DNA from 3 places in the Comamonas sp. E6 genome. Region 2 is predicted to be linked to each of the others. Evidence: predicted binding sites of a transcription regulator. Region 2 holds the regulator's gene; each other region holds the start of a gene.
What was found. Region 2 encodes HrcA, which represses chaperone genes, less so after heat shock. Its sites were predicted from a motif close to TTAGCACTCNNNNNNNNNGAGTGCTAA; they were not measured.
Positions count from the first base shown of each region.

Region 1: rpoH (RNA polymerase sigma factor RpoH) is a predicted target of HrcA. The motif match lies at 3,479-3,505, and genes of this name have one in related genera.
Region 3: groES (co-chaperone GroES) is a predicted target of HrcA. The motif match lies at 2,460-2,486, and genes of this name have one in related genera.

Region 1 covers NZ_BBXH01000014.1:8,955-18,961, reverse strand. The annotation lists gene CSE6_RS13045 (fatty acid desaturase) at 1-370, opposite strand, end outside; gene CSE6_RS13040 (sterol desaturase family protein) at 371-1,114, opposite strand; gene CSE6_RS13035 (tripartite tricarboxylate transporter substrate binding protein) at 1,363-2,361, opposite strand; gene rpoH (RNA polymerase sigma factor RpoH) at 2,503-3,447, opposite strand; gene CSE6_RS13025 (LysR family transcriptional regulator) at 3,624-4,541, opposite strand; gene CSE6_RS13020 (tripartite tricarboxylate transporter substrate binding protein) at 4,595-5,608, opposite strand; gene CSE6_RS13015 (IlvD/Edd family dehydratase) at 5,719-7,476, shown strand; gene CSE6_RS13010 (GntR family transcriptional regulator) at 7,537-8,169, shown strand; gene CSE6_RS13005 (3-keto-5-aminohexanoate cleavage protein) at 8,178-8,993, opposite strand; gene CSE6_RS13000 (3-hydroxyacyl-CoA dehydrogenase family protein) at 9,006-9,911, opposite strand.
Region 2 covers NZ_BBXH01000005.1:397,720-407,726, forward strand. The annotation lists gene mutY (A/G-specific adenine glycosylase) at 1-368, shown strand, start outside; gene CSE6_RS02870 (hypothetical protein) at 432-713, opposite strand; gene creD (cell envelope integrity protein CreD) at 710-2,134, opposite strand; gene creC (two-component system sensor histidine kinase CreC) at 2,242-3,696, opposite strand; gene CSE6_RS02885 (winged helix-turn-helix domain-containing protein) at 3,702-4,385, opposite strand; gene rapZ (RNase adapter RapZ) at 4,415-5,338, opposite strand; gene recN (DNA repair protein RecN) at 5,343-7,100, opposite strand; gene CSE6_RS02900 (NAD kinase) at 7,103-8,002, opposite strand; gene hrcA (heat-inducible transcriptional repressor HrcA) at 8,032-9,039, shown strand; tRNA gene CSE6_RS02910 (tRNA-Ile) at 9,092-9,168, shown strand; tRNA gene CSE6_RS02915 (tRNA-Arg) at 9,285-9,361, shown strand; gene CSE6_RS02920 (CHASE2 domain-containing protein) at 9,415-10,007, opposite strand, start outside.
Region 3 covers NZ_BBXH01000005.1:197,614-207,620, reverse strand. The annotation lists gene CSE6_RS01965 (chemotaxis protein CheW) at 1-2,324, opposite strand, end outside; gene groES (co-chaperone GroES) at 2,571-2,861, shown strand; gene groL (chaperonin GroEL) at 2,955-4,598, shown strand; gene CSE6_RS01950 (porin) at 4,757-5,926, opposite strand; gene CSE6_RS01945 (porin) at 6,156-7,214, opposite strand; gene coq7 (2-polyprenyl-3-methyl-6-methoxy-1,4-benzoquinone monooxygenase) at 7,545-8,162, shown strand; gene CSE6_RS01935 (OsmC family protein) at 8,223-8,675, opposite strand; gene ilvA (threonine ammonia-lyase, biosynthetic) at 9,059-10,007, shown strand, end outside.

The DNA.
Region 1 (10,007 bases), on a different contig from region 2:
GATTGGTATCGCCGCCCCATTCTGGCCGGTAGGTGCGTGCCAGATCGCGCGGTCCATGGCGAAATCGATGGTGATTGGCCACATGGGCGGGCCAGAACACAAAGGTGGGGTGGCCTTGAAGCAGGGTCAGCCAGTAATCGGTGAAGCGGTTGGTCCAGCGTCCCCACCACATGCGCACATGGGTGTGGTTGTGGTGAATCACGCCTATTCCCAATGTCAGAAACAGCTCGATGCCGTAGAGAATGAAGCTGAAGCCATGCCTCCATTGCCACCACACGAGCAGCGGCAGCAGGAGCATGTAGAAGACGGATTGCCAGTCCCGCCAGTGGCGCAGGACTGGATATCGGCGCTGGCCTGGGTGCCTGCTCATTCAGTGACTGGAGCTTTTGGGGGTGTTGTCTGCGACCCGCGTGCGCATGAGCTGGTCCATGAAGGCCAGCGCAAAGCCATAGTTGCCTGCCGGGCGCGCGTGGTGCAGATGGTGACGGCGGCTGGCGGCCAGTGGATGGGTGTCGGGGACTGAAGGGAAAAAATCGTAGTTGGAATGGCCGATCAGATTCAGGATCAGGCTCAACACCGGCACCGAGGCCAGCGACCAGAAATAAAAGTCATGCACCAGCATGGGCAGCAAGATGATGTTGCCCAGCATCAGTGCCTCGATGGGGTGGAAGCTGTAGGTGGACCAGGGTGTGGTCACCACGGAGCGGTGATGGTCGCCGTGATAGCGCACCAGGCGGCGCGTGTGCAGCAGGCGGTGGTTGATCCAGAAGTGCACATCGTTCCAGATCAGCAGCGCAAAGATCTCCACAGCGATGCGCCCGGCGCTGGCGGTGGGCGAGAGCTGGGCCCAGCCTAGTTGCAGAAAGCCCCATGGAACGATCATGCCTGTGCCGAAGATCAGTATGGAATGAAAGGACTGGCGCCATTCACGCTTTAGCTGATCGGGCTTGAGCGGGCGCGTATCGAGCGGCTTGCCTATACCCGCGCGCGCGAGGGCCGCTGTCAGTGCTGCCATGAGCAGGCCGCCCAGCAGATAAATACCCCCGAAAAAAACCAGGCCCAATGCCATGACTTGCCAGGCATTGAGCTGCGTGAACCAGGTACCAGCGTCCATGAAGGCTCCAAAAGCGGTGGCGCTGCCCTAGATACAACAATGCGCCCGACGGCATAGCGTAAACCCATGCCTGTCGGGCGCATGATAAAGGACGCCGCAGTAGCTCTCGTTGATACCCGGAGTCGCTTCAGCGTGTGGGATGGAGGGAAACAGGCGCACTTCATTTGCGTGACAGCGAGCAAGCGCCGCCGCGCAGCGAGGCTGTCGTCCTCCTCGGGGGAAGCCGCAAAGCGGCTCAGGGGGCGTGTTTACTGCGCCGTGATTCCCTGCTCGCGAATGATGGTGCCCAGCGCCTTCACATCCTGCTGGATGCGGTTGCTCAGGCCCTCGGGCGAGCTGCCCACGGCTTGCCAGCCTTGCATGGACAGCTTCTGGCGCATCTCGGGCGTACGCACGATCTCGCTGACGGCGGCTGCCAGCTTGTCCACATGGGCCTTGGGCATGGATCTGGGAGCAGCCACGGCGTTCCAGATTTCCAGATCAAAGTTGTTGACGCCGAGCTCTTTGAGGCTGGGAAGGCCGGGAGCCAGCGGGCTGCGTGCCGCAGAGGTCACGCCAATGCCGTGCAGCTTGCCGGCCTGAATCTGTGCCATTGCCAGTGCCGGAGGGAGCATGGACAGCTTCAAATCGCCGCCCTGAATGCCGTTGAACACTTGGGGGTAGCCGGTATAGGGCACGTGCACGGCCTTGATGGCCGAGCGGCTCTTGAGCAGTTCCATGCCCAGATGGCCCACGGTACCGACACCGGGCGAGCCATAGCTCCATTTGTCGCCAGCCTTGGCGGCCGCTTCCATGAAGGCTTTGCCTTGTGGGGCCGACGCGGGGGCTACCAGCACCAGCGGAGCCACGCCGATCAGGCTCACGGGCTGCAGGTCCTTGATGGGGTCATAGCGCACGGCAGGGTTGAGCATCTTGGCAATGGTCATATTGCCGTTGATCATCACGCTGAAGGTGTAGCCATCAGCCTTGGCGACATATTCGCCGGCGATATTGCCGCCGGCCCCCACGCGGTTCTCCACGATGATGGTCTGACCCAGCTTCTTCTCCAATGGCTCGGCCAATGCGCGGGCCGTCAGATCGGGCGAGGAGCCTGCGGGGAAGCCCACGATCAGATGCAGGGGCTTGTCGGGCCAGTTGTCGGCTGCCATGGTGGCCGGAGCCATTGCTGTCGCCACCATGGCGACTCCTGCTGCAACCAGGCTGCGGCGGGACAGGTTCTTCAGGAGGCGCGAAGTGCGAATAGGCATGGCAGGTCTCTTGTGAATTCTTGATGGTTGATGGCTGCCCATGAGTGCAGCATGTCTTTCGACAAATAAAAAACCCGGAAATTATCCGGGTTTGAGGTTCAGCATTTCAGCCTTTTTAAGCCTTGCTGCGCAAGTTGGCGTTTACGCAAACTCGGCCAGCGCTTTTTTCATCTTTTTCATGGCGGCTACCTCAATTTGGCGAATGCGCTCGGCGCTCACACCGTATTCGGCAGCCAGCTCATGCAGCGTCATGCCGCCAGAGCCGTCGTCATTGACCTTGAGCCAGCGCTCTTCAACGATGCGGCGGCTGCGGTCATCCAGGCCCTCCAGGGCCAGGACCAGACCATCGGTCGCCAGATGATCGCGCTGACGCGATTCAAGCATGGCGGTAGGCTCGTGGCTGGCATCAGCCAGGTAGGCGATGGGGCCAAAGGCCTGCTCTCCGTCGTCGCTGGGAGAGGGATCCAGCAGCACATCGCCACCGGCCAGACGGGTTTCCATCTCGATGACTTCCTCACGCTTGACGTTGAGCTTTGCAGCAACCGCGTCAATTTCGTTCGAGGTCAGCGTCTCGCGCAGGGCCAGCTCTTCGTCCGCCATGGCGGCATCGGACTTCAGGTCATGCTTCATCGAGCGCAGATTGAAGAACAGCTTGCGTTGGGCCTTGGTCGTGGCGACCTTGACCATGCGCCAGTTCTTCAGAATGTACTCGTGGATTTCCGCCTTGATCCAGTGCATGGCGTAGCTGACCAGACGCACGCCCTGATCGGGGTCGAAGCGTTTGACAGCCTTCATCAGGCCCACATTGCCTTCCTGAATCAGGTCGCCGTGAGGCAGACCATAGCCCAGGTACTGGCGCGAGATGGAGACGACCAGACGCAGGTGGGACATCACCAGACGCCCGGCGGCGTCCAGATCATTGTGTTCTTTGAGCTTGCGAGCGTAGTCCTGCTCTTCCTCAAGGGTGAGCATTGGCATACGATTGACCGCCGAGATATAGGCATCCAGGTTGCCCAGCGGAGGTACCAGCGCCCAGGGGTTCGCGGGCGCCAAGGCAGTAGCAATGGAGCCGGAGGCAGTTTTCATTGCAGGTTTCCTTTCTTCCATGATCTTCATATTAGCACTCCGTTAGAGAGAGTGCTAAAGACAAAGTTCCCACAGCTTTTGTTGGTTTTTGACGGTTCAGGCGGCTCGTGTCGATTCGTGGAGAATTTTTTACATTCCCTTCGACCTCTCTCTTTCCCGGCATCTGCAGTAGTGCACTAGCTTGAATGAGAGGCCAGGTTGTGCAGGCTCGCTCTGATTAACGCCTCCAATGCCTTGGCCGCCGAGCTTCGAGGTGCGTGGCGGCGCATCACCATGCCCAAAGGACGTTGAATTCCGGGGGACGACAAAGGAATCTGCACAAGGCGGCCAGCTTGCAACAGCGATACGGCTGTTTCAGGTAGTGCGCTGATGCCCAGGCCCGCACTGACCAGAGCTCCTATGGTTGCAATATGGTCAACTTCAAAGACGGGAGCGAAATAGAGCCCTTTTGAGTGCAGATCCGCATCAATGTACTGGCGGACGCTGGCAGAACTGGGCATGGAGACATGCGGATAGTCCAGGGTGTTCTCGATCGGGACGGGACCTGCCTGCTTGGATAGAGGATGGTCATCGGGACAGATGAGAAAGAACTGGTCCTCCATCAATTGCTCATAGGCGAGGTCTTCTTGCTTGGGATCTGCTGCAGTGAGTGCAAAGTCGACCTTGCCATCACGAACGAGATCAAACGCAGGGCCCGATAAGGTATCAAGCAAGGACAAGCGTACCCCGGGATGAATCCGCGTGAATTCGGCAAAGACCTTTGGCAGCAGCGAGGCGGCCAAAGAAGGAAGTGCTGCAACAGTCACCGATCCCGTTCTGAGCTGGACGGTGTCCGTCACGGCCCGTAGGGCTCGCTGCGTATCTCGCAAGATCTCCTGGGCATGGGCAATAAAAACATGCCCCGCATCGGTCAGCTCGACAGCGCGAGTGGTGCGCTCAAACAGTTTTGCTCCGATCTGGGCTTCCACACGCGCAATCAGGGCCGACAGCGCAGATTGGGAGAGGTGAACCAGGAGGGCGGCTTGACCAAAGCTCTTGGTTTGGCTCAGGGCTACTACCGCTCTCAGGTCTTTGGTTGATAGATTGGCTTCCACCACAGCAGTATAGGTAGCGGAGCTGCAGCGTCCTGGAGCTCCGTTATCTTCGCTTATTCAGCCTTGATGTCGCTGTCTTTGATCAATCGGGCCCACTTGGCGTACTCGGCGTTGATGATCTTGGCCGACTCGTCCGGCGTGCTGTAGGTAGCAATAGTGCCCTGGGCGAGCATGGAGTCCTTGACATCCTGCTTGGACAGAATCACTTTCAGCGCTGAATTGATCTTCTGAATGACTGCACCTGGAGTTCCTGCAGGTGCCGAAAGTGCAAACATGGAGCTGACCTGCATGTCTGGAAATCCAGCTTCCACGGCAGTAGCGATGTCCGGAATCGAGGCAACGCGTTCTTTGGTCGTTGTGGCCAGGGCCCGGAGCTTGCCTGCCTTGATCTGGCTTTGTGCGGCAGGAACGGTGTCAATCATGGCGTTGACCTGACCGCCGAGCAGATCGGAAAGAGCGGGTCCGCTGCCTTTGTAGGGCACATGAACGACTTCAACCTGTGTCTGACGCTTGAACATCTCGATCGAGAGATGCTGAGGCGAGCCATTGCCTGCGGATGCAAACGTGACGCTGCCGGGGCTGGCCTTGGCAAGCGCTACCAGCTCCTTGACGGACTTCGCCTGAACATTGGGGTTGACCACAAATACCAGCGGAACGGTACCTACGACGGAGATATGAGAGAAGCTCTTATGGATGTCAAAAGGAGTCGCAGCAGGCGTTAGCGCTGCATTGATGGTGTGGCTTGTGAATGCACCCATCAGCAAGGTGTAGCCATCAGCAGGTGATTTGGCGACTTGACCTGCACCAAGGCTACCGCCTGCTCCGGCGCGATTGTCGACGACGAACTGCTGCCCGAGTGCGTCTGAAAGCTGCTTGGCAAGAACGCGGCCGATGACATCTGTCGCTCCGCCCGGCGCATAGGGAACCACCAGCCTCACGGGTTTGGTGGGGTAGTCAGTTTGCGCACAGGCTGCTCCCGATGCACCAGATGCGACGAGGGCGGTTGCAACCAGGTTAATGAGATTGCGGCGGCGCATGCCCGGATTAACGAGTTCTGTGGGTTTCATGAAGTCTCCTTAGGGTTTTCAGGTATGCGCTTTCTTGTTTGAGCGCTCGATTTTTCTTTTAATCAATAATATTATTAATAATCAGTGCATCAACAGTGGTTAACCCTCCCATGACGAACAAGCCAGACCAGCAAGCCACGATTCATCCGGAAGCCGCTTCGAGCGGCATTTCCAAAGGACTCACCAACTACGGTGATCGCGGTTTCTCTCTCTTTTTGCGAAAGGCCTTCATCAAGGGGGCGGGCTATACCGACAAGGCGCTGGACAGACCTGTGATTGGTATCTCGAACACAGGCAGCTCTTACAACCCTTGTCACGGAAACATGCCGCAATTGATTGAGGCGGTGAAGCGCGGCATCCTGATGGCAGGCGGCCTGCCCATGGACTTCCCGACCATCTCGCTGCACGAGAGCTTTTCCCAGCCGACCAGCATGTACCTGCGCAACCTCATGTCCATGGATACGGAGGAGATGCTGCGAGCGCAACCCATGGATGCGGTCGTGCTGATCGGGGGGTGTGACAAGACAGTGCCGGCTCAGCTGATGGGCGCTGCTTCGGTCGGACTGCCGGCAGTGCAACTGGTCACCGGCTCCATGCTCACGGGATCGCATCGAAGCGAAAGAGTGGGTGCGTGCACCGATTGCCGGCGCTACTGGGGAAAATTTCGTGCCGAAGAAATTGATGCTGAGGAAATTTCCGACGTCAACAATCAGCTCGTCGCCAGCGTGGGCACCTGCTCGGTGGCGGGCACTGCCAGCACGATGGCCTGCATTGCAGAGGCTCTGGGGATTGGCATTCCTGGCAGTGCAACTCCTCCAGCGGTTACTGCCGACCGCATTCGAATTGCGGAGCGATCCGGTGAGGTGGCCGTGCACATGGCGCGTGCAGGATTGAGCATTGACAAGATTCTCACGCCTGCTGCCTTCGAAAATGCCATGCGGGTGTTGTTGGCCATGGGCGGCTCGACCAATGCCATCGTGCATCTGGCCGCGATCGCGGGTCGCCTGGGCTACGAGCTGGATCTCAAGGCTTTGGACGTCATGAGCCGCAATACTCCCGTGTTGCTCGACCTCAAGCCGTCCGGCGACCACTACATGGAGGACTTCCATGCAGCCGGCGGCATGCATACCCTGCTTCGAGAGCTCAAGCCCCTGCTGCATCTGGATGCTCTGACCGTGACGGGGCGCACCCTGGGCGAGGAGCTGGAGGCGGCTGGCCCAGGCTTCAAGCAGCATGTGGTCAAGACTTTGGATGCCCCTTTGTATCCGCAGGGAGGCATTGCCGTGCTGCACGGCAATCTTGCCCCGGCAGGCGCCATCATCAAGCAGTCCGCAGCGAACCCCGAGCTGATGGAGCATGAGGGCCGTGCCGTTGTCTTCGAGAATGCGGAGGATCTGGCTGCGCGTATCGACTCGCCCGAGCTTGATGTGCGGGCCGAGGATGTGCTGGTGCTCAAGAATATCGGCCCCAAAGCAGCGGCGATGCCGGAAGCGGGTTACCTGCCCATTCCCAAGAAACTCGCCGCTCAAGGCGTGAAAGACATGGTGCGCGTTTCTGATGGCCGTATGAGCGGCACCGCTTTCGGCACCATCGTCCTGCATGTGACGCCAGAGGCAGCGATTGGTGGCCCCTTGGCCTGGGTGCAAACCGGAGACAGAATTCGCCTGTCGGTGCGCGAGCGCTGTATTGAATGGCTGGTCAGCGATGAAGAGCTGGCTATGCGTCAGAATGCCAAGCCTGTTCAAGTTCCTGTGGCAGAGCGTGGTTACGCGCATCTGTTCAAGAAAACTGTTTTGCAGGCTGATCGTGGCGCAGACTTTGATTTCTTGACCGCGACGCAGCGCAAGGGTTCGATTCCAAGGAGTTAAGTTCATATGCCGACGGGCGCTTTTGCCAAGGAGCGCCGTCCATCCGAGGACGGTGCATCCGTGATTGCCGCGACATTGGAGGAAGACATTGTTCTGGGCCTCTTGGCTCCCAGAGTGCGTCTTGTCGAAGATGATCTGATGGAACGGTTCGCAGCCAAACGCCATGTGGTGCGAGACGCTTTGGCTCAGCTCGAAAGCGCTGGCCTGCTTGAGCGCAGGCGCAACATTGGCTCCATGGTGAAGGCTTTCAGCAGAGATGAAGTCATTCATCTCTACGAAATGAGAGAGCTGCTCGAGCTGGAGGCTATGCGCAGAATTGCGCTGCCTCTGGACCGTGATGCTCTGGAGCAGCTCAGGCGCATTCAGACCGGGCATGACGCAGCTATCCTGCAACAGGACCCGCGCGGCATTTTTCGGACCAACCAGGAGTTTCATCGGCTTTTGTTTGCTCAATGCGGCAATGTTTTTCTGTCGCAATCCATCGAAGACTTCGCGCGCCAAACGCATGCAATTCGATTTGGAACGCTGATGTCCAGAGAGCGTCAGCTGCAATCCCAAAAGGAGCATCACGAGCTGCTGGCGGTGCTTGCGGAAGGGGAGGGGGCGAGGGAGCGTCTGATCCGCCTGACGGCAGACCATCTTGTGCCTCCAAGAGATCACTACTTGAAGGCACAAGAGGCGCTGCTGCCTTGAAGTGCTGATCAGTTCAGGAACATGCCTCGAATATCGTGAGCCGTGGCCAGAGGGCGGCCCAGCGCTGCGGCCCCCTGGCAAACCTGGTCGACCAAGGCTGCATTGCTTGCTGCCGGCTCGCCGCTCTTCAGGAACAGGTTGTTCTCGAAGCCGACGCGCGCATGGCCTCCAAGACTTGCAGCAGCCATCGCGCATGCGTTTTCCTGCGGGCCGAAGGCGCACATCGCCCATGGATGGGCATCGTCATGGGCATTCAGGAATGGCAGCAGATCGATGGGCGAAGAGGTCTGACCGGCAGAGTAGCGGCCAAGTACAAACAGCAGAAACCATTTGTTTGCCGGGATGACGCCGCTTGCAAGCAGGCCCTGCCAGGCCTGCACGTCCGCCACGTCATACAGGATGATCTGGGTCATCACATTGCTCTGCTTGAGCCATGTGAAGAAGGATTGGATATCCGCTTCGGGAACTTCAGGTTTGAGTATTTCGCGCAAGCCGACAGAGATCGCTTCCGGCGCCGTTTCCCGTGCGACCCGCATCTGCTCGTGGGGCTGGTAGACCTGAGCCGCTTCAGTGGTGACCTGAACCACCAGCTCCTGGCCGACCGCTTTGCGCACAGCAGCAGTGGCTTCGGTGTAGGCGTGGGCATCGAGGAAATGCTTGCCGTCAGGCTTGCGTACATGCATATGAATCATGGACGCCCCGGAGTCCAGGCATTCCTTGGCGGTCTTTGCCAGATCGGCCGCAGTCAATGGAACCTCAGGGTGCTGCTCCCTGGTCTTGTAGGCTCCGTTGGGTGCAACGGTGATGATCAGAGGTGTATTCATCATGCGTTCCTCTTATTGTTCGGCAGCGTCGCCCACGGAAGGCAATTCGCTCTTGAGAAGTTCGAGACCTGCCAGCAGCGTCTTCTGATAGCGCTGTTTCTCTTGCGCGATGCTCTCAGGAGTCCACTTGAAAAATCCTTCACCGGACTTCATGCCGAACTTGCCTTCAGCCACTCTTTGCGAAAGACATGGGCTTGGCTCCTTGTTGTCCGCCAGCGATGGATACATCGTCGCACCGGCGGCGCAGTGGACTTCCAGACCCGCATGGTCGCGTTGAAGCACGGGGCCCGCTGCAAGAAAGCGAAAACCGAAGCCAAAGCGCACGGCTGAATCCACGTCTTCGGCTGAAGCAATGCCCGCTTCAATCAGTGCAAAAGCCTCGCGAGCCAGCGCGTGCTGAAGACGGTTTGCCAAAAAGCCTGGCAAGTCCTTCTTGACCAGCACCGGCACCATGCCGCACTGGCGCATGAAAGCATGAAGGTTCTCTGCACATTCCATGCGGGATGCCTCGCCGCACACCACTTCGACAAGAGGCGTCAGGTGCGCAGGCATGAAGAAATGCAGCCCCAGCATGCGTTCCTGTGTTTGCAGGCCTTGTGCAATTGCGGTGATGGGGAAGCTCGAGCTGTTGCTGGCCAGCAATGCATTCTTGCGGGCTCGCTGCTCGAGTTGCTTGAAAAGCGCTTGCTTGATGTCCAGGCGCTCCGGGATGCATTCGATCACAAGATCCACAGAACTCCAGTCGAGGTCGTCCAATGACGAGACGACGGACAGGTGGGCAAGCTGCTGCCTCGCATCCAGCTGGGTCAAGCCGTGATGGACCAGTCCAGGGACTTTGGCAGCACGGTCGGGATTGGACTCGACAACAGTCGTTTTGCAAGCACCTCGGCAAAGGACGACCGCGACATCGGCTCCCATCGTTCCGCCGCCAATAACCACAGCATGTGAACGCGAGGGACGGAAAAAGTGCCCAGGCGCACTGAAAATCTTTTGCTCCAACGGATGTCTCCAGGT
Region 2 (10,007 bases):
CCGAGTCCTGGTGGCTGCTGCTGGCGGTGGATGCACAGCGCCGCGTATGGCTGCAAAAGCGCCCGCAAGCCGGTATCTGGGCCGGGCTTTACAGCCCGCCGGTCTTTGAAGACTATGCGGCACTGCAAAGCCATGCGCGGGCCGCATGGCCTCAGGACGGAACCCGGAGCTGGCAGGACCTTCCCGCTTTTCTGCATGTGCTGACCCACAAGGATCTGCACCTGCATCCGGTTCTGGTGCCCGTCGATCAGGCGCACGCCGCCTTGGTCTCAGAGGCCGATGAATCCTGCTGGGCGGATGCCGCGGCCTGGGCGGAGCTGGGTCTGCCGGCCCCGATCCGCAAGCTGCTCGATGCCGGGCTGGCCTGAACGCCTGCCGCATGAATGAAAAAAGGTGACGGCAGGCGTCACCTTTTTTCATGGCTGAAGATTTCAGAAGCGCAATCTGGGCATCAGCATGGAGCAGCGCAGCCCCATCAAGGCCAGCCACAGGGCCCTGGCCTGAGGGTTGCCGCGCTGTGTCTGCAATTGCCGGCCCGCGGCCACCACCTGCTGGCGCAGGACTTGCTGCGCCTTGCGGTCGCCTTGGCTTTGTGCGCTCAGCCAGAGTTGCTGGTACTGCTGCACGCTGAGCTGGCAAGGCTCGCCAAGCAGATGGCGCGACGAAGTGTTCAGCAAGGCCTGAGCCTGCGGGGTGTGTCGTGACTGGTTCATGCGGCCTCCTCTTGTTTCGAAGACTTGCTTGGCGCTTCGCTCTCGCTGCGTCCAAAGGCGTACCAGTCCACATGACGGGTACAGATCATGACCAGGGCCAGCACGCCGAACAGGGCGATGGAGCCGACGACCAGAGCGGTCTGCTCCAGCTGCAGCAGCACATACAGCAGGCCGTACAGGGCCGAGATGGCAATCGCGAACGGCAGGCCGCGTCTGATGCTGCCCAGAATGTGGCTGGCATAAAAGGCCAGCAGAGCCACGCAGGAGCTGGCCGCAATCGCATAGGCCGTGGCAAAGCCCAGGTGTTCGGACAGGCTGATCAGCAACAGGAAGAAGCTGCACAAGGCCGAGCCGACCAGCAGGTACTGCACGGGGTGAACGCGCAGCTTTTTCATGACTTCGAACAGGCCGACCGCGACAAAGGTCAGGATCACAAAAAGAATGCCGTATTTGGTGGCGCGCTCGCTCAGCGAGTAGACATTGACGGGGTTGACGAACTCCGTGTCCATGGTTTCGAGGCAGGGGCCGCTGTCGTCATGACTGCGGGCTGCAGAGGCGGCATAGGTTTCCGAGCTGCCCCAGTAGCCAGGGCTGCAAAGACGTTGCTGGCGGGTAAAGGCCGTGCTGGCAGAGGTGGCCAGCGAGGACAGCTCCCAGCTGGCGGTAAAGCCGCTGTCCGTCACTTCGCGTCGGCTGGGTAGAAAGCTGCCGCCAAACGAGGGATGAGGCCAGTCGGCCGTCAGCGTGACCTTGCTTTCCGTGGCGATGGGGCTGAAGGCGAGCTGTTCCGTGCCCAGCAACTGCAGCTTGAGTTCCAGATTCAGGGCTTCGCCTTTTTTCAGCAGGCTGGAGTCAATTTCCGCCTGGATGCCCTTGCCGTAGCGCTCCAGCGGAGTGCCGGATTCGACCGCCAGGTCCTGGCCGTTGGCCTGCAGCGTCGCGCTGCGGATGCCGCGGGGGTCGCTGAGCGCGAATGCCGCAAAGACTTTCTTGCAGCGCACCACGGCGTTGGGCTCGCTGGGTTTGGGCAGCTCCGCATACTGCGCGGCATTGGCAAAACCGGCCGAGATCTGGTCGTGCAGCACATAGGTGTTGATGTGGTGCAGGCCGCGTGAGCGCTCTTCCATTTTGGCGTTGGCATCGTGGTTGAGTGTGTCGGGCAGCAGCATGCGCTGGAATTCGCGGGTGCTGTACTCGATTTTCTTGCCATTGGTCGTGCTGGTGGTTTCGGTGCAGTTCTGCACCAGGGCCGGGCCGATCAGCGTCTGCGTGCCGGCCAGGCTGGAGACCACGCTTTGCACGGCGTAGTCGCGGTTGCGTATGCGGTCTTTCACCACATCCTGAATCATGGACAGGCCGGCCATGAGCAAGGCCAGAACGATCAGCAGTGAGACTGTCTTGAACAGCAGTCGGTTTTTCATGCGTGCTCCTGAATGAAGGGTTTCAGGACGCAGTGTCGGCAGCGACTGTGTGGGCGCAATGAAGTCTGTGAAGCGGGTGTGAAGTCCTGCTCGAAAGCCTTGGCTGCTCAGCTTTGGGGAGCAAAATCCAGTGTCACGGCGAGGCCGGGGTGGCGATTTCGGACCTGCATGCTGCCGCCATGAAGATGCATGATGCGGGTGACGATGGACAGGCCCAGCCCGGTGCCGCTGCGCTCTCCGTTAGGTCTGGGGGTCGTGAAGAAGCGCTCGCCCAGGCGGGCCAGCAAGGGCTCGGCCACGCCCGGACCCTGATCGCTGACGGTGATGCGGTGAGGGGCCAGCTCAAGCTCGATCACGCTGTTCTCTGCAGAGAAATCCAGGGCGTTCTGCAGCAGATTGCTGATGGCCAGGGTGACCAGGCCGGCCTCCCAGGGGCCGTTGCTGTCCACACCGCTCAGGTGCAGGGCCATGCCGCGTTGCTCGGCATGGCTTTGCAGCGCAGCCATGGCTTGCCGGGCACATTCCATCAGGCTGCAGCCATGGCTGGTGTCCAGTTGCTGGCGCTGCTCGAGGCGGCTGAGCTGGAGCAGCTGGTCGATCAGATTCTGCAGACGCAGGCTCTGGTCCACCACCTGTCCGGCAAACATGGCCCGGTCCTGGGGCGGCAGCTCTTCCTGCAGCAACTCGCCCGCGCCGCGTATGGCGGCAACCGGGCTTTTGAGTTCGTGGGTCAGGGCGCGCACATAGCCCTCGATATAGTCGCGCCCCTCCAGGCGCTTGCGCATATTGTCCATGGCCTGTGCCAGCTCGCCCAGCTCGCCGGGCATGTCGGGTATGGAAGCAGGGGCAGAGGTCTGAGCGGGGTGGGCAGACTCGTTGAGCGTGGGGGCCTGCACCTGTTGTGCATAGTTGCGCAGCCGGCGCACGTGAAGCACAAACCACCAGGTGACCGCACAGCCCACGGCGGCGGACAGCAGCACAAACAGCAGGCCGCCGCGCAGAATCTTCTGCTCCGCGCCGTCGACGATTTTCTGTACCGAGCTGGAGGGCTTGGAGGTGGTCAGCACCCCGGCAATCTGGCCGTCCACCATGATGGGCGCGGAGACATACATGACGCTGCTGGATTCGTCCTCCTTGACGGCTCGCGTGGTGCGTGCGCCATATTCACCGCGCAGCGTCAGATAGACATCGCGCCAGCGCGAGTAGTCGGCGCCCTGGTCCCTGCCCAGGGAGTCGAACAGCACCGTGCCCCGGGCGTCGGTGACGGTGATGCGCAGATCCAGCGTGGTCTTGCGCGTGTCCCAGATCCAGGCCTGTATCGGCTTTTGTGTGTAGCCCTGCAGCTGAGCGGCAAACGTGCTGTCCGCACCGGCTTGCAGCCGGCCTTTTTCCATGTCGGCACTGGCCAGCGTGGCAAGCGCATAGGCGGTCTCCACTAGCGTGTCCTCGGTCACCTTGCGCACGCTGGGCTTGATCTCCACCATGAAGACGCGCAGTACGAAAAAGGCGGCCAGACCGTTGATCAGGAAGAAGGCGAAGAAGAGACGCAGGCCCAGACGCATACCGGCTATCCGGGCTGGTTCAGGCTATAGCCCAGACCGCGGTGGGTGACAATGAGCTCCTGGTCGGGCAAACGCTCGCGCAGTTTGGCGCGCAGGGTCTTGATGTGGGTATCCACCGTGCGGTCCGTGCTCTCGCTGTCCAGCCCCCAGATTTGCTCCAGCAAGGCGTCGCGGCTCAGGATGCGGCCTGCCGCGTTGACCAGACTCTGCAGCAGCTGATATTCGCGCCTGGTCAGATCCAGCGCCTTGCTGTGGATCAGGGCACGCTGCCCTTGCTCATCTATTTGAAGTACTCTTGCAAGCTGGACGGGCGCTGCAGGCTGAAATTGCCTGGAGCGGCGCAGCAGGGCGCGGGTGCGCGCCAGCAGTTCGCGCGGGCTGAAGGGCTTGGTCAGGTAGTCGTCTGCGCCCAGCTCCAGGCCCAGAACCTTGTCCATCTCCTCGCCTCTGGCGCTGAGCACCAGCACCGGAACAATGGAGCCGGCAGAGCGCAGCTCGCGGCACCAGTCCAGGCCGTTGCCATCGGGCAGGCCTATGTCCATGAGCAGCACATCAAACGCTGTCCTGCTCCATTGCTGACGCGCATCGGCGATCAGCAGGCTGTGGGTGACGGCAATGCCCTCGCGCCCCAGAGCGTAGCAAATCGTTCTTGCAATGGCTGGGTCGTCTTCGAGCAGCAGCACCTGCATGGCTGACGTCTGAGGGCTGAGCATGCGGGTCAGCTGATCGGGTGGATGGCGTCCGGGGCCAGAAACTGCTGAGAGACCTGGATGAACTTGTCGCGAAAATCCAGTGAGCGGTGGCGGCGTACGGTGGGCCACTGCTTCTCGAAGTGCCTGGCGAGAGCTTCGACGAGAAAGACCGAGCGGTGCTGCCCGCCCGTGCAGCCTATGCCCACGGTGACATAGCTGCGGTGGTCTCTGGCCAGCAGCGGCAGCCAGCGTTCGAGGAACTGCTGTATATCCAGCTGCATCTGCTGCACCTCGGGCAAGGCGCCCAGATAGTCGGCAACCGGCTTGTCCAGGCCCGTCAAGGCACGCAGTTCCTTGTCGTAGAAGGGATTGGGCAGCATGCGCACATCAAACACATAGTCAGAGTCTGTAGGCATGCTGTGCTTGAACCCAAAGGACTGGAACATCAGCGTCATCTGCCCTGTGGGTGCTTCGATGATCTGCTTGATATAGCTTTGCAGCTGCGCCGACTTGAGGTCGCCGGTGTCGATGACGATGGAGCGGTCGCGTAGCAGGCCCAGCAGCTCGCGCTCCTTTTCGATATCGAGCTCCAGTGCCTGGCGCTCGTTCGTCAGGGAGCCGGGGGACAGAGGATGGCGCCGGCGGGTTTCCGAAAAGCGCCTGATCAGGGTGCTGCTGTCGGCATCGAGAAAAATCATGCGCGGCATCAGCCCCTGCTTTTTGAGGCGATGCAGCTGATCAGGCAGCTGAGGCAGGCCCTTGGCGCTGCGTGCATCCATGGCAATGGCCACTTTCTCGTCCTGATGATTGAGCTTGAGCTCCACAAAGGACTGCAGCAGTTCCGGGGGCAGGTTGTCGACGCAGTAGTAGCCAGCATCCTCCAGCGCATGCAGCGCAACGGATTTGCCCGATCCGGACATGCCGCTGATCAGAACAATCTCCATGGACATGATTTCAAACTCCTCTGACTTTGCTGCTTTTGCGTGCTGTAGTGCTGGCCTTGGCACTTCGGGCCTGGGTGCCCGATGGACGCTGGGCGCCGTTTGCGGCCTGCTTTGCAGGCAATCTTGCCATGGCCAGCATTTCTCTGGCATGGGCCATGGTTGCTTCGGACAGGTGCTCGCCGCCCAGCATGCGGGCCATTTCCATCTCGCGCTCCTCGCCAGTCAGCGGATCCACACTGCTGATGGTGGTGTTGGACTTGGGGCGCTTGGTCACTCGGTAGTGCTGGTCTGCGTAGGCAGCGACCTGGGGCAGGTGAGTGACGGCCAGCACCTGGCGTGAATCGCCGAGCGAGTGCATGAGGCGGCCCACGGTTTCGGCCACGGCTCCGCCCACGCCGGAGTCCACCTCGTCAAAAATCAGGGTCCCGGCTTGGCCCAGTTCGCTGGTGGTCACGGCAATGGCCAGTGAGATGCGCGACAACTCGCCGCCCGATGCCACCTTGGCAACGGGTTTGGGCGTGGCGCCGGTATGGCCTGCAACCAGAAAAGTGATGCTGTCCGTGCCCGCAGGACTGGCGGCATCGGCATGTTCCAGCTGCACTTCGAAACGGCCGCCCTTCATGCCCAGACTTTGCATGGACTGGGTGATGGCGCGTGACAGGCGTGGTGCTGCCAGGGTGCGCTGCTGCGAGATTTTGCGCGCCTCGGCCTGATACCTGAGGTGGGCGGCTTGCTCTTTGGCGCGCAGCCCCTCCACATCGACGGCAGCATCCAGCTGGTGCAGCTCCTGTTTCCAGCCTTCGAGCAGGGCGGGCAAGTCCTCGGGTGTGCGCTTGTAGCGGCGCGCCAGTTGCATCCACAGCGACAGGCGTTCATCGAGATCGGCCAGCAGCTCGGGATCCAGATCGGCGCGGCGCAGATAGGCCTGCAGCGAGTGACGGGCATCGTGCAACTGGGCCACACAGGAGCCCAGTACGTCGGCAATGCTCTGAAACTCAGGCTCAAGATGCTCCTGGTCCTGCAGCAGGTGGTGGGCCCTGCCCAATGGGGTGGCCGCTCCCGAATCGTCATCCTCCAGCAGTTGCAGGCAGGACTGGGCCGAGTCCATCAAGGTCTGCGCGTGTGACAGACGTGTGTGCTGGGCATTGAGCTCATCCCACTCTTCGGCGCGCGGCGACAGCTTGTCCAGCTCCGAAATCTGCCATTGCAGGCGTTCCCGTTCGCGTTGCAGATTGTCCTGGGCCGAGAGCGCCTGCTCCAGTGCCTGATGGTTCTGGCGCCAGTCCAGCCAAAGCGATTTGAGCTGGGCCGTTTCAATGCCGCCGTAGGTATCCAGCATGGCGCGTGCTGCATCCGGGCGGGTCAGGCTTTGCCAGGCATGCTGGCCGTGAATGTCGATCAGCTGATCGCCCAGATGGCGCAGCTGCGTGGCCGTGGCGGGAGAGCCGTTGATCCAGGCGCGGCTGCGGCCCAGACTGTCGATGACGCGGCGCAGCAGCAAATCCTGCTCCTGCGCAAAACCCGACTCTTCCAGCCATTCATGAAGATGGGATGGGCAATCGAACTCTGCGCAAATATCGGCCTGAGGGCAGCCTTCGCGCACCACCTGTGCATCGGCTCGTGCGCCCAGAACCAGTTGCAGAGCGTCGAGCATGATGGATTTGCCGGCCCCGGTTTCGCCGGTAAGCACCGTGAAGCCGGTCTGCCAGTCCAGATCGAGTGACTGGACAATCACAAAGTCCCGCAGGACGATGCGCTTCAAGGCCATGGTCAGACGCCTCCCTCGTTCCAGCCCAGTTTTTTGCGCAGGGTGTCGAAGTAATTCCAGCCCTTGGGGTGCAGAAAGTGCACGCTGTGATCGGCGCGCGTCACCAGGATGCGGTCACCATGCTGCAGCGATTTCAGTGACTGCATGTCAAAGTTCGCGCTGGCGTCGCCTCGGCCGCCCACCACCTCGATAGTCACTTCCTGAGCGTCGGAGAGCACGATGGGGCGGTTGGAGAGGTTGTGCGGCGCGATGGGCACCATCACCCAGGCCGGAATCGAAGGGTGCAGCATGGGGCCGCCGGCCGAGAGCGCATAGGCGGTGGAGCCCGTGGGGGTGGCCACGATCAAGCCGTCCGCGCGCTGGTTGGAGACAAAGCTGCCGCCGACCTCGATGCGCAGCTCCACCATGCCCGAGGTCGAGCCACGGTTGACCACCACATCATTCATGGCCTGGGCTTCAAACACGCACTGGCCGTCGCGCATGACGCGAGCATTCATCAGGGTGCGTTCGTCTTCCTCGTACTCGCCCTGCAATATGGGCGTGATGGAGGCTTCGAATTCATCCAGGGCGATATCGGTGACAAACCCCAGGCGTCCCTGGTTGATGCCGACCAGCGGCGTGCCATAGCGCGCCAGATGGCGGCACACGCCCAGCATGGTGCCGTCGCCGCCCACCACCAGGCCGAGGTCGCAATGCCTGCCCAGACCGTCCACGTCCATGCTCGGGTAATCGGGCAGGCCCGCATAGATGGCGGACTGGGTATCCAGAATCACCTCACAACCCAGGCTGCGCACGTAACCGGCAATCCGTTGCAGCGCTTCGCTGGCTGCATCGGACGGAACGCCTGCTGCGGGTGTGTGGTACTTGCCGATCAGGGCAATATGGTGGAACGTGGATGTCATCTGGGAAATTACATCATTAAAATGAAATCATGCTCGACGAACGTGCCAAGTTATTGCTCAAAGCGCTGATCGAGCGTTACATCGCTGACGGTCAACCAGTCGGCTCGCGCACTCTTTCACGTGCATCCGGGCTTGAATTGTCGCCTGCCACCATACGCAATGTGATGGCCGACCTGGAAGAGATGGGTCTGATCATCAGCCCTCACACATCGGCAGGCCGCGTGCCGACAGCCAGGGGATACCGCCTGTTTGTCGACACCATGCTGACTGTGGACCGCTGCGATCTTGTAACGCCCGGCCTGATGCCTGAACAGCCGCAGAAGGTAATTGCCAATGCGGCCAATCTGCTGTCCAACCTCTCCCAGTTCGTGGGTGTGGTCATGGTGCCGCGTCGCAGCTCCGTCTTCAAGCATATCGAGTTCGTGCGCCTGTCGGAGCGGCGCTTTCTGGTCATCATCGTCTCGCCCGAAGGCGATGTGCAAAACCGCGTGATCTTCACGGATGTGGATTACGAGTCCTCGCAACTGATAGAAGCCTCGAATTTCCTCAATCACCATTACGCCGGTTTGACAATGGAGGAGGTGCGCACGCGGCTGCAGACCGAGGTGGAGCAATTGCGGGGCCAGGTTGCCAGCCTCATGCAGGCAGCGGTGAATGTAGGCACTGAGGTCATGAGCAACCATGATCGCGAGGATGTGGTGATCGCCGGCGAGCGCAATCTGCTGTCCGTGAGCGATTTTTCCAGCGATATGGGCAATCTGCGCCGCGCTTTCGACCTGTTCGAGCAGAAAACGCAAATCCTTAGGTTGCTGGACTTCTCCAATCAGGCTGATGGCGTGCGCATTTACATCGGCGGCGAGAGCCAGACCGTGCCGTTTGAAGATTTGTCTGTAGTGAGTGCTCCCTATGAGCTCGACGGCAAGGTGGTTGGCACCTTGGGGGTGATCGGCCCCACGCGTATGCACTACGACAAGATGATCCAGATTGTCGATATCACATCCAAACTGGTGAGCAATGCTCTGAGTCACAAGCGTTAGGCCCTACAATGGCGAAGTTTTTCTGGTGGCAGCCACGGCTGTTGTCAGTGTTGGGGCGTTAGCTCAGTTGGTTAGAGCAGAGGACTCATAATCCTTTGGTCGTCGGTTCAAGTCCGCCACGCCCTACCAAGCTGCATGAAAGCCTGCCGTCTTCATTGATGGCAGGCTTTTTCTTTGCATGAACGTGAAAAAGTTGTCGATTTGGTCCGAGAGCCGTTTTTGCACTGCTAGAATACAACCCTGTTGCGGCTGTAGCTCAGCTGGATAGAGTACTTGGCTACGAACCAAGGGGTCGTGGGTTCGATTCCTGCCAGCCGCACCACAAAACGTCAAGCCTCAGAACTGAAAAGTTCTGAGGCTTTTTCGTTTCTGGGCTCAGGCTTTGGGTATCAGCAAGGTGAAGCTGCTGCCTTGGCCCAGCTGGCTGCTTATCTGCAGGCTGCCGCCATGACGCTGTGCCACGGTGCGCGTGAAGGCCAGGCCCAGGCCCACGCCATCCATGCGCTGGTGTTGCTGCAGGCGCTCGAAGGGCTGGCTGAGTCTGGCCAGCGATGCCTCGTCCATGCCTGAGCCGTGATCGCGCACGGCGATGCCCCATTGGCTGTCTTGCTCGACAACGGCGATTTCCACTTGGGCACCGCCATCCCCAGTCTGTGGCTTGCCGTATTTGATGGCATTGCTCAACAGGTTGATGACGGCGCGGTGCAGCAGGCCGGGGTCGCCATGCACGCAGGCTTCGGCATCCGGCAGCTCGAACACCAGTTGCATGTTCTGCTGCTGGGCAAGGGTCCAGCAATCCGAGACGGCCTGGTCCGCCAGCAGGCCCAGGTCCAGGACTTCGCTGCGGTATTGCTGCTGCTGGGCTCTGGCCAGATGCACAAAATCGTCTGCCAGCTGAAGAGACGACTGGGCATAGCCCTCAATGCGGTCAAACAGTGCATCTTGCGAATCGATGCGCTTGCCTGTGC
Region 3 (10,007 bases), 200 kb from region 2:
ACAACCCCTTGGCTGCGCCGCGCCAGCGTGCCCACGCAATGCGGCAAGCGACCGGCTGAAACGGGGGCGATGGCCGAGGCACTCTGAGCCTCGAGCACGCAGGCAGCATCCACGGCGAGCACGCTGCACCCCACAAAAAAGGTCGCCATCTCCATGCCCGCGGCACTGCCCTGGCTGGCCGCCGCCAGGCTTTGCACCCTGGTGTTGCGGCGAGAGACGGCCGCCAGCGCATCGTCCTGCACGGCACCAAACGCCTGCACGGACAAGGCCAGCACCTCTTCGCTATAGCCGTCGCTGCGCTTGAACTCCCGGTAACCGCTGCCCGCCGTGATCGCCACCACGCAATACTGGCCCTGATACACCATGGCGCGGGCCATGCTCTGTCCAGATGCCAGGGCCAGCATCTGCGGCGGCAGATCCAGCTGCATGCCCGGCTGCAGCTGCACATCCGAGGAAGACATGACCAGGCCCGAGCGGTTCAGATAGGCCACCCGCCTGCCGCCTGCCGCCTGAACACCGGTCACGCCCTCAAGCATGGCCTTGAATTCACGCTGTGCATGGAACACCAGGCCGATTCCGCCCAGCACCACGCCATCGGCATTGCGTATGGCCGCGTGATAGACATAGGTCGGGCCGTCCTCCTCGTGCTGAACACAAGGGCGCCATGGCGAGACGTGATAGGCCTGGGTCCCGCCCAGCGCCAGAACCTGGTGCAGGCTGTCCGTCTCTATATAGGTGCCCAGCAGCCCACGGATCTCGGCATCGGGGCGGCCTCGCTGACTGACGGCCACGACCCTGCCGCGAACGTCATAGACCATGATTTGCTGGTAGACCGTATACAGGTCGTGAATGGCGGTGAGCAGCGCACAGGCCTCGCTCACCTGATCCGGGGCCGTCTCGCCCAAGGCCAGGTCCTCGAGCAATTCGGACAGCTGCGGCGTCAAGGCCCACCAGCGGCAGTCGTTGGCACGCTCATAGAGATTGCGATCGAGCAGATCCACCAGCAGACTGGTCAACAGGCTGTTGTCTCTCAGTGCGGTGTTGAGCACCGTGCCGTAGAGCGCATCGATGGACTGGGAGAAGACCTCGTTGGTCCGCGCCCCCGTCTCGCCAATCTGCTCCAGCACGGCCTGCAGCCGCGTGTTGTCCATCTGCTTGCCTGCTGTCATGACGCGGCCGTTCCAGACCACACGACGTATGGTGTCCGCTGCGCTGCGTATGGCATGCAGGGGTGGGCAGAAGCGATGTGCATGTGCCAGCAGGCCCTGGGCCACCGCGGCATCCAGCCCATCCAGACCTGCTTGCGATTGAAGACCGAAGGCCAGCTCCAGCGGCGTCATGATCTGCGCCCGCCAGCCCTGGGGGCCCATATAGCCTTGATAGCCTGCCGAGGCCGCCGATTGCACCAGATAGGTGCGTCCTCCATGTACATACAGCGAATCCGCACCATCACGGTGAGGCCGCACGTTCGCACCCACACCAATCCAGTGCGGATCGCTGCTGGCCAGCACCAGTCCCCGATCATCGAGCAACAGGGCGATGCTGGTCTGAGCTTCGGGCGCGCCGCTACCGTCTGTCCGGTCTCGGCCGCTCCAGATGCCTTGCATCTCGCCATCAAAGTCAAAACACAGGCACAGCACGCCAATAGGCTGGCGGTTGCCGGCGTGCAGCATGCGATGCGCATAGATCAACGCGCTGCCGTGCCCTGGCAGCAGGTCGGTGGCACCGAAACTCTGCACAAAGCCCGGGCTTTGCAGAGCGCGGGCAATCAATGTATCCCGGCATGGCTGATCTGCGGCCTGACTCCTCTCGCGCGCACTCGCTCGCACCCGACCTTCGGCATCCAGCAGCAGAATGTCCGCGTAGACCGTGTACTTGCTTCGGTAGGCACGCAGACGCTGGGTGATGGCCGCCTCGTCGCCATCCGCTGCGGCCATGAACTGGCACAGCATGGCGTCGGTCGCCAGAAACCCCACGTCGGCCGTGCGCTCGTAGAGATTGCGCACCAGGGTATCGATCAGATGCTGTGCCTGACTGGCCAGCCCCGCTGTCACCCCCGTCACCGCCTGCATCACCATGGACTGCACCAGCTCCTGCTCCAGCCGCTCGAAGCCGCCACGCGTGGCGGCCATCATGGGCAACAAGGCCTGCGCTTCCTGAGGGCAATTCATCTTGGCTGAGGACTCTATGAGCCGCCACATCAGATTCAGCTCCCTGAGCGAACTCTCGCAGCGCCCGACCTGGCGCATATGAGGAATGAAGACGTCTGTCTGCAGCAGATCCTGGGCGCGCTGCGCCGGGGCAGTCATGGTTTCTAGAGGCATGTTCTGCCAGAGCAAAAGCCAGGCCTATTTGTAAAAACACGTTACACATGACTAAGAACAAACCCTGTTTCCTCGCAGATTTGTCCTGCGAACGGCTGGGGAGAGGTCTTGAAAGCGCGAGAAATTGCCTTATTATTAGCACTCAATGGGGTTGAGTGCTAACAGCTTGACCCTAGATATTCCGAATGTCGGCCAGGATGGCTGGCAAGTCTTGTTTCAACTTTGTTGATGTATTTAGGAGTTGGTATGAACCTGCGTCCCCTGCACGATCGCGTGATCGTCAAGCGCCTCGAAAACGAAACCAAGACAGCCTCGGGCATCGTGCTCCCTGATGCTGCCACCGAGAAGCCTGACCAGGGCGAAGTGCTGGCTGTGGGTCCCGGCAAGCGCAATGACAAGGGCGAGCTGATCGCTCTGAACGTGAAGGTCGGCGACCGCGTTCTGTTCGGCAAGTACTCTGGCCAAACCGTGAAGATCCACGGCGACGAGCTGCTGGTCATGAAGGAAGACGACCTGTTCGCAGTCGTCGAGAAGTAATCCTTCCCGAACACCTCCCCCTCTTCATGGCTGTCGGCGACTGATTGACAAGTGCTGGCAGCCCAATTGAACCTCATTCTTTAGGAGCCAAAAATGGCAGCAAAAGACGTAGTTTTCGGCGGTGAAGCACGTGCACGCATGGTTGAAGGCGTGAACATCCTGGCTAACGCAGTCAAGGTTACCCTGGGCCCCAAGGGTCGCAATGTGGTGCTGGAGCGCTCCTTCGGCGCCCCCACCGTGACCAAGGACGGCGTGTCCGTGGCCAAGGAAATCGAACTCAAGGACAAGCTGCAGAACATGGGCGCCCAGCTCGTGAAGGAAGTGGCCTCCAAGACCAACGACATCGCTGGTGACGGCACGACCACCGCTACCGTGCTGGCCCAAGCCATCGTGCGCGAAGGCTCCAAGTACGTGGCCGCCGGTCTGAACCCCATGGACCTGAAGCGCGGCATCGACAAGGCTGTCGCCGCCCTGGTGGAAGAGCTGAAGAAGCAATCCAAGGCCACCACCACTTCCAAGGAAATCGCTCAAGTGGGCACGATCTCCGCCAACTCCGACTCCGACGTGGGCGAAATCATCGCTCAAGCCATGGACAAGGTCGGCAAGGAAGGCGTGATCACCGTTGAAGAAGGCAAGAGCCTGGCCAACGAACTGGATGTCGTCGAAGGCATGCAATTCGACCGCGGCTACCTGTCGCCCTACTTCATCAACAACCCCGAAAAGCAAGCCGCGATTCTGGACAACCCCTTCGTGCTGCTGTTCGACAAGAAGATCAGCAACATCCGCGACCTGCTGCCCACGCTGGAAGCTGTGGCCAAGGCCGGCCGTCCCCTGCTGATCATTGCCGAAGACGTCGAAGGCGAAGCCCTGGCGACTCTGGTGGTGAACACCATCCGCGGCATCCTGAAGGTTGTGGCTGTGAAGGCTCCCGGCTTCGGCGACCGTCGCAAGGCCATGCTGGAAGACATCGCCATCCTGACTGGCGGCAAGGTCATCGCTGAAGAAGTGGGCCTGTCGCTGGACAAGGTGACTCTGGAAGATCTGGGCCAGGCTGCTCGCGTCGAAATCGGCAAGGAAAACACCACCATCATCGACGGTGCTGGCGCTGCTGACGAAATCGAAGCCCGCGTGAAGCAAATCCGCATCCAGATCGAAGAAGCCACTTCCGACTACGACCGTGAAAAGCTGCAAGAGCGCGTGGCCAAGCTGGCCGGCGGTGTTGCCGTGATCAAGGTTGGCGCTGCCACCGAAGTCGAAATGAAGGAAAAGAAGGCCCGCGTGGAAGACGCCCTGCACGCTACCCGCGCTGCTGTGGAAGAAGGCATCGTGGCCGGCGGTGGCGTGGCCCTGCTGCGCGCCAAGCAAGCCGTTGGCGCCCTGGCTACCGGCAATGCCGAACAAGACGCCGGCATCAAGCTGGTGCTCAAGGCTATCGAAGCACCTCTGCGCGAAATCGTGGCCAACGCCGGTGGCGAGCCCTCGGTGGTCGTGAACGCCGTGCTGAACGGTTCCGGCAACTACGGCTTCAACGCTGCCAACGACACCTACGGCGACATGCTGGAAATGGGTATCCTGGATCCCACCAAGGTGACTCGCACTGCTCTGCAGAACGCCGCTTCCGTGGCTTCCCTGCTGCTGACCACCGAGTGCATGATCGCCGAAGCCCCCAAGGCTGACGCAGCTCCTGCCATGCCCGATATGGGCGGCATGGGCGGCATGGGCGGCATGGGCATGTAATTGCTCTGCTGCTGACCTGGTGGTTTGCTCCACCTGGTTTGCCCACAACAAAAAGGCCGCATTTGCGGCCTTTTTCTTTTGCACCGAGCTTCACGAGCTGCTCCGAGCATAAAAAAGCCAGCCGATACCGGGCTGGCTTTTTTATCCAGAGATTCGCCTTAGAAACGATGACGCAGACCGATGGTGATACCGGTACGCTTTTTCGCGCCATTGGCATCAAGCATCACGCCCGCACCGCCTTTGGTCTTGGTGTGATCCACCGCGAAATAGGCATCCGTGCGCTTGGAGAAGGCATAGTCAGCCACGGCAACGATAAAGTCGGCCTTGCCATTGAAGGCGCCAGTCGCCGATCCCGATTGCTTGGCATGGTAGTAATGCAGACCTGCATTGAGCTGCGGCGTGACCTGGTAGCCAAAACCGACCTTGAACATCTCACGCTTGTTGGCAAAATTTCCGGGCGCATTACCTGCGATAAAGCCACCATTGGAAGAGCCTGTCCAATATGCATTGAGCAGGCCGGCGTCAAAAATGGCACCAGCCCCCGCAGCACCGAGACTATCCTTGACCTTGTTCTGGCCGTAACCAGCCATCAGATACAGAGGCCCGGTGCGATAGGAGCCGCCCAGTGTCCAGGCATCCACATCGGTGCCGGCCGGCAAGGTGGAGCGCTGGAAAGCACCACCCACAGAAATGCCATTGGCAGAATAGCGCAGATAGCCGCCTGCGGTTTTCAATGCCAGACCACCTGGCGTCATATCAATACTGCCACCCTTCTTGGCAAAGGTATTTCCTTCGTCAAAAGAATACTGCAGCCCTGCACGAACCGGCCCGAACTCGGCAACGTACTTCAGCATATTGTTTGCACGCGCGCCGAGAGACATGCCGATTTCAGGCTTGTAGGCATCCATATAAGGCGAATATGGGAACGATGCATAGGTAGAAGTCACCAGATCAAACAGCACGTTGTATTGGCGCCCCATGGTCACCTGACCAAAACTGGTGCTGCGCAAGCCCACCCAGGACTGCGCAAAGTAAGGTTGAGCGGTGCTGGGCGTGCCCGAATCCGTCCAGAAACGATTTTCCAGATTGGCAATAGCCGACAAGCCTCCACCCAGATCTTCCTTGATATTGATACCCCAGCGGCTCTCCGACATGCCGCCACCGATCATTTTGGTCAGACCACTTTTATTCGGACCCTCATTAGTCGTGTGACGAATCGCTGCATCCACAATGCCATACAGTTGCACGCTGCTTTGTGCATAAGCAATCGTCCCCAGCGAACCCAGCACAGCCAAAGCCAATGTTTTTTTCACAAATGAAGATGTCATTGTGTTGCCTCTCTCTTAATTCAATTCGCAAACAGTTGGTGGAAAATTCATTCTAGAAATGCTTTCCTCAACCGCGCGAGCATTGGCACAAGCGCAACACAGGCCTTTCCCTCTGGGGGCAAACCTCTCAGCAAACACCCTTTCAGGTTTAACCCCAGAAATAAAAAAGGCCTGTCTTTCGACAGGCCTTTTGGCTTTTAAGCAGTTACTGGCTTACGCCAGCAATTGATTAGAAAGCGTGGCGGATACCAACTTGCACACCAGCTTGGTTCATGCCAGTGCCATTAGCCTTCATGCCAACGGTGTCGCTCACACCCTTGGCAGCCAGAGCCATGGAGGAACCGTCTTGGTTCTTCAGGTAAGCAACAGTACCGTACAGAGCAGTGCGCTTGGACAGGTTGTGCACATAGCCCAGCGACAGTTGGTGAGCCTTGGCAGGACCTTGTTGGTCGTAGTAAGCGTACTGAGCCTTCACTTCGCCCACGCCACCCACGGGAGCGGACACGCCCAGCAGGTAGTTACGGAACTTGGCGCTGGAACCAGCATCGGGCTTGTACTTGATCTGCTGTGCCAGACCTGTCACCTTGGCCACGCCGAAGTTGTAAGAAGCGCCGATGGACATTTCATCACGGTCGCCAGCAGAACCCTTCAGGTTGCCGTATGCAGCAGTCACGCTCAGGGGGCCGTTGTCGTAGCCAACGTTACCACCAGCGTAGCGGCCAGACTTAGTACCAGCAACAGCCTTCTCGTCGAAAGCGTAGCTCACATTAGCTGTGAAGCCGCTGAAGTTAGGCAGAGAGTAGGACACCATGTTGTTAGCACGGATGGTGTTTGTGTCGCCAGAAGCGGCGAAACCACCAACGGTAGACCAACGGCTGTAGCCCATGTTTTGGCCGATACCGGTAGCGCCGAACAGGTCATACTTCAGACCAGCACGGAAAGTGGGGGTGGTTTCACGACCCAGGCGAACTTCACCGAAGTTGCCCGACAGACGCACGGTGGATTCGCGCTTGAAGTCGAAGCCCGAAGCATTGCCAGTGTCGCCGAAGATTTCGCCTTCCAGCCAGAAGCCAGCCTTCAGACCGCCACCCAGGTCTTCAGTGCCGCGCAGGCCCAGACGGCTGGTAGCGTTACCGCTTGTACCAACACCGTACTTTGCATCCTTGCCGTCAGCGTTGTCCACATAGGAAACGCCAGTGTCAACGATACCAAACAGGGTCACGGAAGATTGAGCCATTGCGGCGCCGGAAGCGGCCAGCACTGCCAGGGCGATCAGAGATTTTTTCATTACGAGTTACTCCAAGGTTTAGAAGGGCGCCGGTTCTATGGGAGAGAGACTTGAGCCTCGAGCTCCACCGGTTTCCCGCGCCAACCTCCTGGTGGGGAAGTTGGGTCTATTGCACCAGACCACCGAGCCCAGCGCAAAGGAATTCACCCAAAACTGCTCGATTCGGCGCGTTTTCGTTGCACTACCGCAACAAACACCAAGCCGCACTAGCGGGCACACCCTTAGGGGTTCCTGCCTAGGATTGCCCCAGCGCAAGTTGCGGATGAGCCACTCTGGTGTACCTTATGTGCATTGACGCCAGACAGGCGCCGCACTGAGTTCTTTTTAGCCATGGACAAGTTACTGACCGCTGCCGACGCAGCTCTTCGCACTCTGTTTGCCGACCCGGTGGCCGCAGAGCGCTCGCCTGCCGCAGGGATCGCCGAAGCCGATCTGAGCGATGAACAGCGCAAGCTCTCCGCAGCCTTGATGCGCGTCAATCATGTGGGCGAGGTCTGCGCTCAGGCGCTATACAACGCTCAGGCCATGGTGACCAAGGACATGGAGTTGCGCGAGCATCTGCTGCATGCCGCTCGCGAGGAAATGGACCATCTGGCCTGGACCCGCGAACGCCTGCATGCCCTGGGTGACAGACCCTCGTTGCTGAACCCGCTGTGGTTTGCTGGCGCTTTTGCCATTGGCACGATTGCCGCCAAATTCAGCGATGCCGCCAGTCTGGGCTTTGTGGTCGAGACAGAAAATCAGGTTTCTGCCCACCTGGCAAGCCATCTGGGTCGCCTGCCCGAGGAGGACGAGGCTTCGCGTGCCGTAGTCGAGCGCATGAAGGATGACGAAGAGCGTCATGCCGCAGCAGCGATCGACGAAGGTGCAATGCAACTGCCCCCGATTGCCCAGGGGCTGATGCGTGTGGCGGCCAAAGTCATGACGATTACAGCGCATCGCATCTGATTAGCGCCTGTTCAACAAAAACGGGCCGTTGAGGCCCGTTTTTTCGATCGAACGTCCAGTTCAGGCTTCGACGATGTCAAAACCCGTCGTGATTTCGGCCGTCTTGCCCAGCATGATGGTGGCCGAGCAGTATTTGTCGTGGCTCATGGCGATGGCGCGTTCGACGGCTCCGGCAGGCAGGTTCTTGCCGCTGACCGTGAACTGCATGTGGATCTTGGTGAACACCTTGGGGTCGGTCTCGGCGCGCTCGGAAGTCAGCTGCACGCTGCAGCCCTTCACATCGTGACGGCCACGCTTGAGGATGAGCACCACGTCGTAGGCCGTGCAGCCGCCGGCGCCGGCCAGCAGCATCTCCATGGGGCGAGGAGCCTGATTGCGACCGCCATTGGCCGGGTTCTTCTCGTCCGGTGCGCCGTCCATATTGACCACATGGCCGCTGCCGGTCTCTGCCACAAAGCCCATGCCCGAGCGCGTTCCGGTGGCCGCGCCTGTCCAACTAACCGTGCATTCCATTGTTTTTCCTCTCAAAACTGTTGCAATTTTGCATCAAATACATAAAAACCCGAATCTTTTGATGCACAGAAAACACAAGCCTCATACAATACAACCCAAGCGTTACCTGTGAGGTCAAACCCGCAGGCAGACTGCAGATTACTGGTTAACACCAATCTGTATCGCACCATTTGTCTCCTCCACCTCCTCTAATGGTGGATTCAGCCCCTAGCTCCTGAGCTAGGGGCTTTTTTTCGTGCCTACTCATCCTGCTTCTCAGAGCAGCAGCATGCACCTCTTGAGCGAGTACTGCAGCGCAGCAAGCAAGCGCCTATCATGGTCGGCTTCCATGCACCCGGCAGGCTGATTACCCTGGCTCTGGTGCTCTGCTTTCGATTTGCACCATGACTCAAGCCCTGACCCCTGCCGATTATCTGACTCGCATCCTCAATGCACGCGTCTATGACGTGGCCGTGGAGTCGGATCTGGACATTGCCAAGAACCTCAGCCGCCGCCTGCACAACAAAGTGCTTCTGAAGCGCGAGGACCAGCAGCCCGTGTTCAGCTTCAAGTTGCGCGGCGCCTATAACAAGATGGCCAATCTGACGGCCGAGCAGCTGCAAAAGGGCGTGATCTGCGCGAGCGCGGGCAACCATGCCCAGGGTACGGCCATGAGCGCCAAGAAGCTGGGTTGCCGCGCCGTGATCGTGATGCCCACCACCACGCCCCAGGTGAAGATCGATGCCGTGATCGCCCTGGGCGGCGAGGCGGTGCTGGCCGGGGAAAGTTACTCGGACGCCTACAAACACGCCGTCAAGCTGCAGAAGTCCGAGGGCCTGACCTTTGTCCACCCCTTTGACGACCCCGATGTGATTGCCGGCCAGGGCACCATCGCCATGGAGCTGCTGCGCCAGCTGCAAAAGCTGGGCAGCCAGCGTCTGGATGCCATCTTCGTGCCCATCGGCGGCGGCGGCCTGATTGCCGGCGTTGCCAACTACATCAAGGCCGTGCGCCCCGAGGTGAAGGTGATCGGCGTGCACACCAAGGACTCGAACGCCATGATGCAGTCCGTGCAGGCGGGCGAGCGCGTGGAACTGGCCGATGTGGGCCTGTTCGCCGACGGCACCGCCGTGAAGCTGGTGGGAGCGGAAACCTTCCGTGTCACCCAGGGCCTGGTGGATGACTATGTGACCGTGGACACCGATGCCGTCTGCGCCGCCATCAAGGACATCTTCACCGACACCCGCTCCATCGTCGAGCCCTCGGGCGCCCTGGGCGTGGCGGCCATCAAGCAGTATGTGGCCAAGCACAAGACCAAGGGCGAAACCTACGCCGCCATACTGAGCGGCGCCA